2 regions of the Streptomyces sp. NPDC041784 genome follow, and region 1 is predicted to be linked to the other one. Evidence: riboswitches for the same ligand, from Rfam matches in the RefSeq annotation. Region 1 holds a riboswitch; the other holds the start of a gene.
The links. A riboswitch is a leader RNA that binds a small molecule or an ion and turns the genes downstream of it on or off. The one in region 1 is predicted to bind cobalamin.
Positions count from the first base shown of each region.

Region 2: another riboswitch for cobalamin. It lies ahead of metE (5-methyltetrahydropteroyltriglutamate--homocysteine S-methyltransferase); the one in region 1 lies ahead of ACZ6D7_RS34960 (energy-coupling factor ABC transporter permease).

Region 1 covers NZ_JBVJAB010000022.1:97,058-101,207, reverse strand. The annotation lists gene ACZ6D7_RS34975 (superoxide dismutase) at 1-290, opposite strand, end outside; gene ACZ6D7_RS34970 (hypothetical protein) at 376-828, opposite strand; gene ACZ6D7_RS34965 (cobalt-precorrin-6A reductase) at 974-1,765, opposite strand; cobalamin riboswitch at 1,964-2,146, shown strand; gene ACZ6D7_RS34960 (energy-coupling factor ABC transporter permease) at 2,177-2,932, shown strand; gene ACZ6D7_RS34955 (energy-coupling factor ABC transporter substrate-binding protein) at 2,929-3,411, shown strand; gene cbiQ (cobalt ECF transporter T component CbiQ) at 3,415-4,150, shown strand, end outside.
Region 2 covers NZ_JBVJAB010000007.1:769-4,918, reverse strand. The annotation lists partial or broken gene aceB (malate synthase A) at 19-1,616, shown strand; partial or broken gene ACZ6D7_RS16565 (3-hydroxyacyl-CoA dehydrogenase NAD-binding domain-containing protein) at 1,613-2,117, shown strand; cobalamin riboswitch at 2,116-2,338, shown strand; gene metE (5-methyltetrahydropteroyltriglutamate--homocysteine S-methyltransferase) at 2,492-4,150, shown strand, end outside.

The sequences.
Region 1 (4,150 bases):
ACGCCGTCCGCCTCCAACGGCTCGCCGCCGCCGTCGCCGGTCATGTTGTGCCAGTAGATGCTGTGCAGGATGTGCCCGGAGAGATGGAACGCCAGGTTCTTCTCCAGACCGTTGATCGAGCCCCACGACGCCTTGTCCCGGGCCTCGGCGAGCTGCTCCAGGGTGTCGTTCGCGCCCTTGACGTACGCCGCGTGGTGCTTGTCGTGGTGCAGCTCGATGATCTCGGGGCTGATCACCGGGGCGAGCGCCGCGTAGTCGTACGGAAGCTCCGGGAGCGTGTAAACGGACATGTCCGACGTCCTCCGACATTATTGCGAGTGATATGCAGCTGCACGCTAACAGCAAGAGTGCTGTTCTGCCGATCAGTCGTCGGTCCTAGGACTCCGGACGTGTCGCCGCCCCGGCCCCGGCCGGGTGGGCCGTCCACTTCTCCTCGATGCGGCCGGCCTTCCACACGACGAGGGCCAGCAGCCAGGTGGCGAGGAAGAGGCCTACGACGACATAGCCGACAGCGTTCAGGTCCAGGCCCGCGATCCGGTCCCAGAAGGGGCCGTGCAGACCGGCCCGGTCGGCGTGCCTCATGCCGAGCGTGTACGCGGTGACCCCGATCCCGATGCCGAAGGTCCCGCCGCCGCCCACGCTGTAGTGCGCCGGGACGACGACCGCCACCAGCGTGACCCAGCCGACGACGTGCAGGGCCAGGACGAACGCGGCCATCCCGGCGAGGCTCGTCCACGTCTCGCGGGTCAGGGACGTATTGATGCGGCGCCACGACGGACCGCGTCCGGCGGCCTTCGTGGGACGGGCGGATTCCGGGGCGGTGCTCATGGGGGCGCGGGCCTCACCTCTCGGTGAACGGCCGTTCCCGGCCACGCCCTCCAGGCTTCTGCGCATCCTTTGCAGGCACAAGAAGGCAGCGGCAAAGCCCGCGTCAGGTTTCCGTCAGGGCGCCTTCCGTCAGGATGCCTTTCCGTCAGGATGCCTTTCCGTCAGGGCGCCCTTCAGTCGGCACGCCCCGAGGACCGCGGTCCAGGTGCTCCGCGATCCAGCGCGCCGCCGCCTCCGGGTCGGGGACGACCGGAACGCCCTCGGGGGACGGAGGCCGGCGGACCACGATCACGGGCAGCCCGGCCTCACGGGCCGCCGTCAGCTTCGGCGCGGTGGCCGCTCCCCCGCTGTCCTTCGTCACCACCACGTCCACCCGGTGACGGCGCAACAGCTCGCGTTCGCCGTCGAGGGTGAAGGGGCCACGGTCCAGCAGCACCTCCGTCCGGGGCGGGTACGGAGGCTCGGGCGGGTCGACGGACCGCACGAGGAACCACGGTTCGGTGAGGTCCGCGAAGGTGGCCAGACCGATCCGCCCGGTGGTGAGGAACACCCGCCGGCCGAGCCCGGGCAGCAGCGCGGCGGCCTCCTCCAGCGAACCGGCCTCGTGCCAGCGGTCACCGGGCACCGGCACCCAGCCGGGCCGGCGCACGGCGAGCAGGGGCACGCCGGTGCCGGCGGCGGCCCGCGCCGCGTGCCGGGCGATGGTCCCGGCGAAGGGATGTGTGGCGTCGACGAGCGCGTCGACCGCGTGCTCCCGCAGCCAGGCGGCCAGCCCCTCCGCTCCGCCGAACCCGCCGACGCGGACCTCACCCGGGAGCGGCCGGGGAGCGGCGACCCGCCCGGCGAGCGAACTGGTCACCGTCAGACCGGGAACGCCGTCCAGCAGCTCGGCCAGTCGGCGGGCCTCCGTGGTGCCGCCGAGGATCAGTACACGCACGAGAGTCCGGATCCGTTCCTGAAGAGGTGAGGCGGTGAAGGGGTGAAGAGGGGAAGAGGGGAGGAGGGGGAGGGAGTGAGGGGGCGGGCGGCGGGCGCGTTCTCCACTCAAGCACACCGGGGTGTGCGCCGGTGAGTGAGCCGTACCACGACGCCCTCGCGCCCCCCGTTGCCGCTTGTCAGGGCCCTTGTGCGGGCACTACTGTCACCACGCCTCGGTGAACGGGAAATCCGGTGTCAAACCGGTGCGGCCCTCGCCACTGTGATCGGGAAGTCCGGCTCCAGCCCTCACGGGCAGCCACTGGGTCTTCGGACCCGGGAAGGCGGAGCACGGGCGGTGGTACCCGTCAGCCAGGAGACCGGCCGGGGCGCGTCAACCATCCACGAGGTGCTGGAGAGGGTCTGCTGAACCATGCACATAGCCGAGGGTTTCCTCCCGCCGGCGCACGCGGTCGCCTGGGGCGTCGCGTCCGCACCCTTCGTCGTCCACGGAGTCCGCTCGCTCACCCGTGAGGTCAGGGAACACCCCGAGAGCACCCTGCTGCTCGGGGCCTCCGGGGCCTTCACGTTCGTACTGTCCGCACTGAAACTGCCCTCGGTGACGGGAAGTTGCTCACACCCCACCGGCACCGGCCTGGGCGCCATCCTGTTCCGGCCGCCGATCATGGCCGTACTGGGCACCATCACCCTGCTCTTCCAGGCGCTGCTGCTCGCCCACGGCGGCCTCACCACGCTCGGCGCCAACGTCTTCTCGATGGCGATCGTCGGGCCCTGGACCGGTTACGCGGTCTACCGGCTGCTGCGACGCTACGACGCGCCGCTGATGGTCGCGGTGTTCTTCGGCGCGTTCGCCGCCGACCTGTCCACCTACTGCGTGACCAGCGTGCAGCTGGCGCTGGCGTTCCCCGACCCGGGCAGCGGATTCCTGGGCGCGCTCGGCAAGTTCGGCTCCATCTTCGCCGTCACCCAGATCCCGCTCGCGGTCAGCGAGGGCCTGCTCACGGTGTTCGTGATGCGGCTGCTGGTGCAGTCCAGCAAGGGCGAACTGACCCGGCTGGGCGTGCTGGTGACCGGTGGTCGGACCGAGGCCGGGACCGGGACCAAGGCCGAGACCGGCACCGAGACCGGCACCGAGACCGGCACCGGCACCGGGGCGGTGGCCCGATGAGCCGCAACGCGAAGATCAACGCCCTGCTGCTGTTCGTGGTGGCCGCGCTGGCCGTCCTGCCGCTGGCCCTCGGGCTCGGCGACCACAAGGAAGAGCCGTTCACGGGCGCGGACGCCGAGGCCGAGACGGCGATCACCGAGCTCGAGCCGGACTACGAGCCCTGGTTCTCGCCGCTGTACGAGCCGCCGTCCGGGGACATCGAGTCCGCGCTGTTCGCCTTCCAGGCGGCGCTCGGCGCGGGGGTCCTCGCCTACTACTTCGGTCTGCACCGGGGGCGGCGCCAGGGCGAACTCCGGGCGCTGGCACGGCAGGACTCGGCGACCGCCGACGGGCCCGTCCACGCATCCGTCCACGCATCCGTCCACGAGTCGGCCGCCGAGTCGGCCCGCGAGTCCGCTGACAAGCCCGCCACCGAGTCCGCCGACACGTCCGCCGAGAAGTCCGACAAGCCCGTCGCCGAGTCCGCCGAACGGGCCTAGCCGATGCTGCCGATCGACGCGGCGGCGCACAGCAGTCGCTGGCGCCGCCGTCACCCCGTGGACAAGGCCGTGCTCGGACTGGGCCTGACCGTGCTCGCCGTCTCGCTGCCGCCCTGGCCCGGCGCCGCCCTCGTGCTGGTGACCGCGCTCGGGGTGCTGCTGGGCCCGGCGGGCGTGCCGGGCCGTCGGCTGTGGCGGGCCTACCGGGTGCCGCTGGGATTCTGTGCGACCGGCGCGGTCACGCTGCTCGTCCAGGTCGGCGGACCCGACGGGTTCGTCGCCCCGGCCGACGGTGGCGCGGTGCGCGCCGGGGAGCTGATGCTGCGTACCTCGGCCGCCTCCCTCGGCGTCCTGCTGTTCGCCTTCACCACACCGATGTCCGATCTGCTGCCGCGCCTGGTCAAGGCCGGGGTGCCCGCGCCCGTGGTGGACGTGGCGCTGGTGACGTACCGCATGAGCTTCCTGCTGCTGGACTCCGTGCGCCGGATCCGCGAGGCCCAGGCGGCCCGGCTCGGGCACACCAGCCGGGCGGCGGAGTGGCGTGCGCTGGCCGGGCTCGGGGCGACGGCGTTCGTCCGGGCCTTCGACCGGGCCGCGCGGCTCCAGGCCGGGCTGGCCGGGCGCGGCTACGACGGCACCCTGCGCGTCCTCGTGCCCGAGGCCCGGGTCTCCGTCCGCTTCACGGCGGTCAGCGTCGCGCTCCTCGCGGCGCTGGCCGTCCTCACCTTCGTCCTGGAAA
Region 2 (4,150 bases), on a different contig from region 1:
TACCCGTAGGAGAAGCAGATGCCCACCCACGCACCGACCCGCCAGGTCCGCGTCCTCGCCCCGCCGGGCGAGCGGCACGACGAGATCCTCACCCCCGCCGCGCTGGACTTCGTCGGCCGGCTGGCCGACGAGTTCGGCGGGCGCCGCCAGGAGTTGCTGAAGGAGCGCCGACGGCAGGCGCTGCGGCTGGCCGGCGGCTCCCCGCTCGACTTCCCCATGGCCACCCAGCCGTCCGCGCCGACCCGGCCTGGCGCGTCGCACCGCCCGCGCCCGGTCTGACCGACCGCCGTGTCGAGATCGCCGGACCGCCGGAACGCCGTACGGCCGTCGACGCCCTCACCTCCGGTGCCCGGGTCTGGACGGCTGACTTCGCGGACGCCACCGCGCCCACCTGGGACAACGTCATCGGCCGCCAGCTCACCCTGCGCGACGCCATCGAGGGGCGCAGCGACTTCACCACCTCCGACGGGAAGGCGTACCGGCCCGGCGGCCGCGACCGGCCGGCCACCATCGTCGTCCGGCCGCGCGGCTGGCACCTCGACGAGGAGCACCTGGCATGCGACGGCGCTCCCGTGCCCGCCGCACTGGTCGACTTCGGCCTGTACTTCTACCACTGTGCCCAGCGGCAGATCGACGCCGGCCACGGCCCGTACTTCTCCCTGCCGAAGCTGGAGAACCGGTACGAGGCCCGGCTGTGGAACGACATCTTCGTCTGCGCGCAGAAGGCACTCGGCATCCCCCGGGGCACCGTCCGCGCCACGGTCCCCATCGAGACGATCACCGCCGCCTTCGAGATGGAGGAGATCCTCCACGAGCTGCGCGAGCACAGCTCAGAGCTCAACGCGGGCCGCTGGGACTACCTGTTCAGCCTCCTCAAGACCTTCGGACACCGCACGGACTTCCTGCTGCCCGACCGGACGAAGGTGACCATGACCGCCCCCTTCATGCGGGCCTGCACCGAACTCCTCGTGCGCACCTGCCACCGGCGCGGCGCCCACGCCATCGGCGCCACGGCGTCCCAGCTGCCCGGCAGGGATCCATCCGCGCACGAGGCCGCGCTCGCCACGGTCCGGCTGGACAAGGAGCGGGAGGCGGAGGACGGCTTCGACGGTTCCGGCGTCGCGCACCCGGGACTCGTACGGGTCTGCCGCGAGGTGTTCGACGGCGTCCTGGGCGAGCGGCCGCACCAGATCGACCGTACCCGCGACGACGTGGAGGTGACGGCGGCCGAACTGCTGTCGGTGCGCCGGATCGGCGGACCGCCCACGGCGGAGGGCGTGCGCGCGAACATCGCCGTCGCCCTGCGCTGCTTCGACGCCTGGCTGCGCGGCCGGGGTGCCGTCGCCCTGGACGGTCTGTCGGCGGACACGGCCACCGCCGAGGTCGCCCGCGTGCAGATCTGGCATTGGGTGCGGCACCGGGTGGTGGACCGGGAGACGGTGCTGCGGCTGCTCGACGAGGAACTCGCCGCGCTCGGCGCCGCGTACCCGTGGGCCGCCCTGGACGACGTACGGGCGCTCTTCGAACGCACCGCCCTGGCGGGCGAGTTGCCGCAGTTCTTCACACCCGACGCCTACGCCCGTCACCTGATGCGCCGTGCGGAGCCGCGGTCATGAGCGGGGGCATCCGACGCGTCGGGGTGGTCGGCGGCGGGCAGATGGGCGCGGGCATCGCCGAGGTGTGCGCGCGGGCCGGGATCGACACGGTGGTCTGCGAGGCCGACGCCGTCGCCGCGCGCGCCGCACGGGACCGTGTGGCGGCCTCACTGGAGCGTGCCGTGGGGCGGGGCGGGCTGGACCGGGACGCGGCGCGGGACGCGCTCGCCCGGCTGGTCTTCACCGGCAGCCTGGGGGACCTCGCCGACCGGCAGCTGAGGTCGTGGAGGCCGTCGTCGAGAACGCCGACGCCAGGAACTGGGCTGCGCCCACCCCATGGGCCCACTGAAACAGGCCGACCTGATCGGCCTCGACACCCTCACCGCGATCGCCGAGTCGCTCTACGACGAGTTCAAGGAACCCCTGTACGCCCCTCCCCCGCTGCTCCGGCGGATGGTGCAGGCGGGGCTGCTGGGCCGTAAGAGCGGCCGGGGGTTCCACGTGTACGACGCCACCCCTTAGGCTGGCCGGTGCAGCTGGTTCGCCCCGTCCGCCAGGCGGGAGCGTCGCAAGAGGGAACCCGGTGGGAATCCGGGACTGCCCCGCAGCGGTGAGTGGGAACGACCGCCGTCATACGCACTGGGTCCGAGAACAGGCCTGGGAAGCGACGGCCAGTAGGTGTCCTCCGACGAACGGAGGGCGCGCCCACGAGTCCGAAGACCTGCCAACTGCCCATGCGCGAAACATTCGCGCGCGGACATCCCGGTGACCTCGAGGGCGGGTCGGCGTACACACCGAACGGACGGCCGTGGGCCGCTGCCGTACGGTTCGTCGCACCTTCGCGCCCCCGTCCCGTCGCCGGGATCTCAGGGATTCATCTCGCGAAGGAGATCTCCGTGACCACCAAGCCCGCAGCCGCGGCAGCACGGGCCACCGTGTACGGCTACCCCCGCCAGGGACAGAGCCGGGAACTGAAGAAGGCGATCGAGGGCTACTGGAAGGGCCGCGTCACCGCCGACGCGCTGCGCGCCACCGCCGCCGAACTGCGCCGCACCCACTGGCGGCAGCTGGCCGACGCCGGCATCGACGAGGTCCCCACGGGCGACTTCTCGTACTACGACCATGTCCTGGACACCACCGTCATGGTGGGCGCGATCCCCGCCCGCCACCGGGACGCGGTGGCCGCCGACCCGCTGGCGGGCTACTTCGCCATGGCGCGCGGCACCCAGGACGTCGCGCCGCTGGAGATGACCAAGTGGTTCGACACCAACTACCACTACCTGGTCCCCGAACTCGGCCCGGACACCGTGTTCACGGCCGACTCCACCAAGCCCGTCGCCGAGTTCGAGGAGGCGCTCGGCCTCGCCCTGAGGGGCCGTCCGGTCCTGGTCGGTCCCGTCACCTATCTGCTGCTGGCCAAGCCCGCGCCGGGCGTGCCCGCCGATTTCGACCCGCTCACCCTGCTCGACCGGCTGCTGCCGGTGTACGCCGAGGTCCTCGCCGACCTGCGCGCGGCCGGCGCCGAGTGGGTGCAGCTCGACGAGCCCGCCCTCGTCCAGGACCGCACGCCGGCCGAACTCAGCGCGGCCGCCCGGGCCTACCGCGACCTCGGTGCCCTCACCGACCGGCCGAAGCTGCTCGTCGCCTCCTACTTCGACCGGCTGGGCGAGGCCCTGCCGGTGCTGGCCAAGGCGCCGGTCGAGGGACTCGCGCTGGACTTCACCGAGCGGGCCGCCGCCAACCTGGACGCGCTGGCCGCCGTCGGCGGGCTGCCCGGCAAGCGGCTGGTCGCCGGTGTCGTCAACGGCCGCAACATCTGGGTCGACGACCTGTCGGCGTCGCTCGCCACGCTCGGCACCCTGCTGGGCCTGGCCGACCGGGTCGACGTGGCCGCCTCCTGCTCCCTGCTCCACGTCCCGCTCGACACGGGCGCGGAACGGGACATCGACCCGCAGATCCTGCGCTGGCTCGCCTTCGCCCGGCAGAAGACCACCGAGATCGTCACCCTCGCCAGGGGCCTCGCCCGGGGCACCGGCGCCATCACGGCGGAACTGGCCGCGAACCGGGCCGACCTGGCCTCCCGCGCGAACTCCCCGATCACCCGCGACCCGGCCGTCCGCGCCCGTACCGGCGCCGTCACCGCCGCCGACGCGCGCCGCGCCCAGCCGTACGCCGAGCGGGCCACGGCCCAGCGCGCCCACCTCGGGCTGCCCCTGCTGCCGACGACGACCATCGGCTCGTTCCCGCAGACCGACGAACTGCGCACCGCGCGCGCCGACCTGCGCGCGGGCCGGCTCGACACGGCGGGCTACGAGGAGCGCGTCAGGGCGGAGATCCAGGAGGTGCTCGCCTTCCAGGAGAAGGCCGGCCTGGACGTGCTGGTGCACGGCGAGGCCGAACGCAACGACATGGTCCAGTACTTCGCCGAGCAGCTGACCGGCTACCTGGCCACGCAGCACGGCTGGGTGCAGTCCTACGGCACCCGGTACGTCCGTCCGCCGATCCTGGCCGGCGACATCTCCCGCTCCGAGCCGATGACCGTGCGCTGGACGACG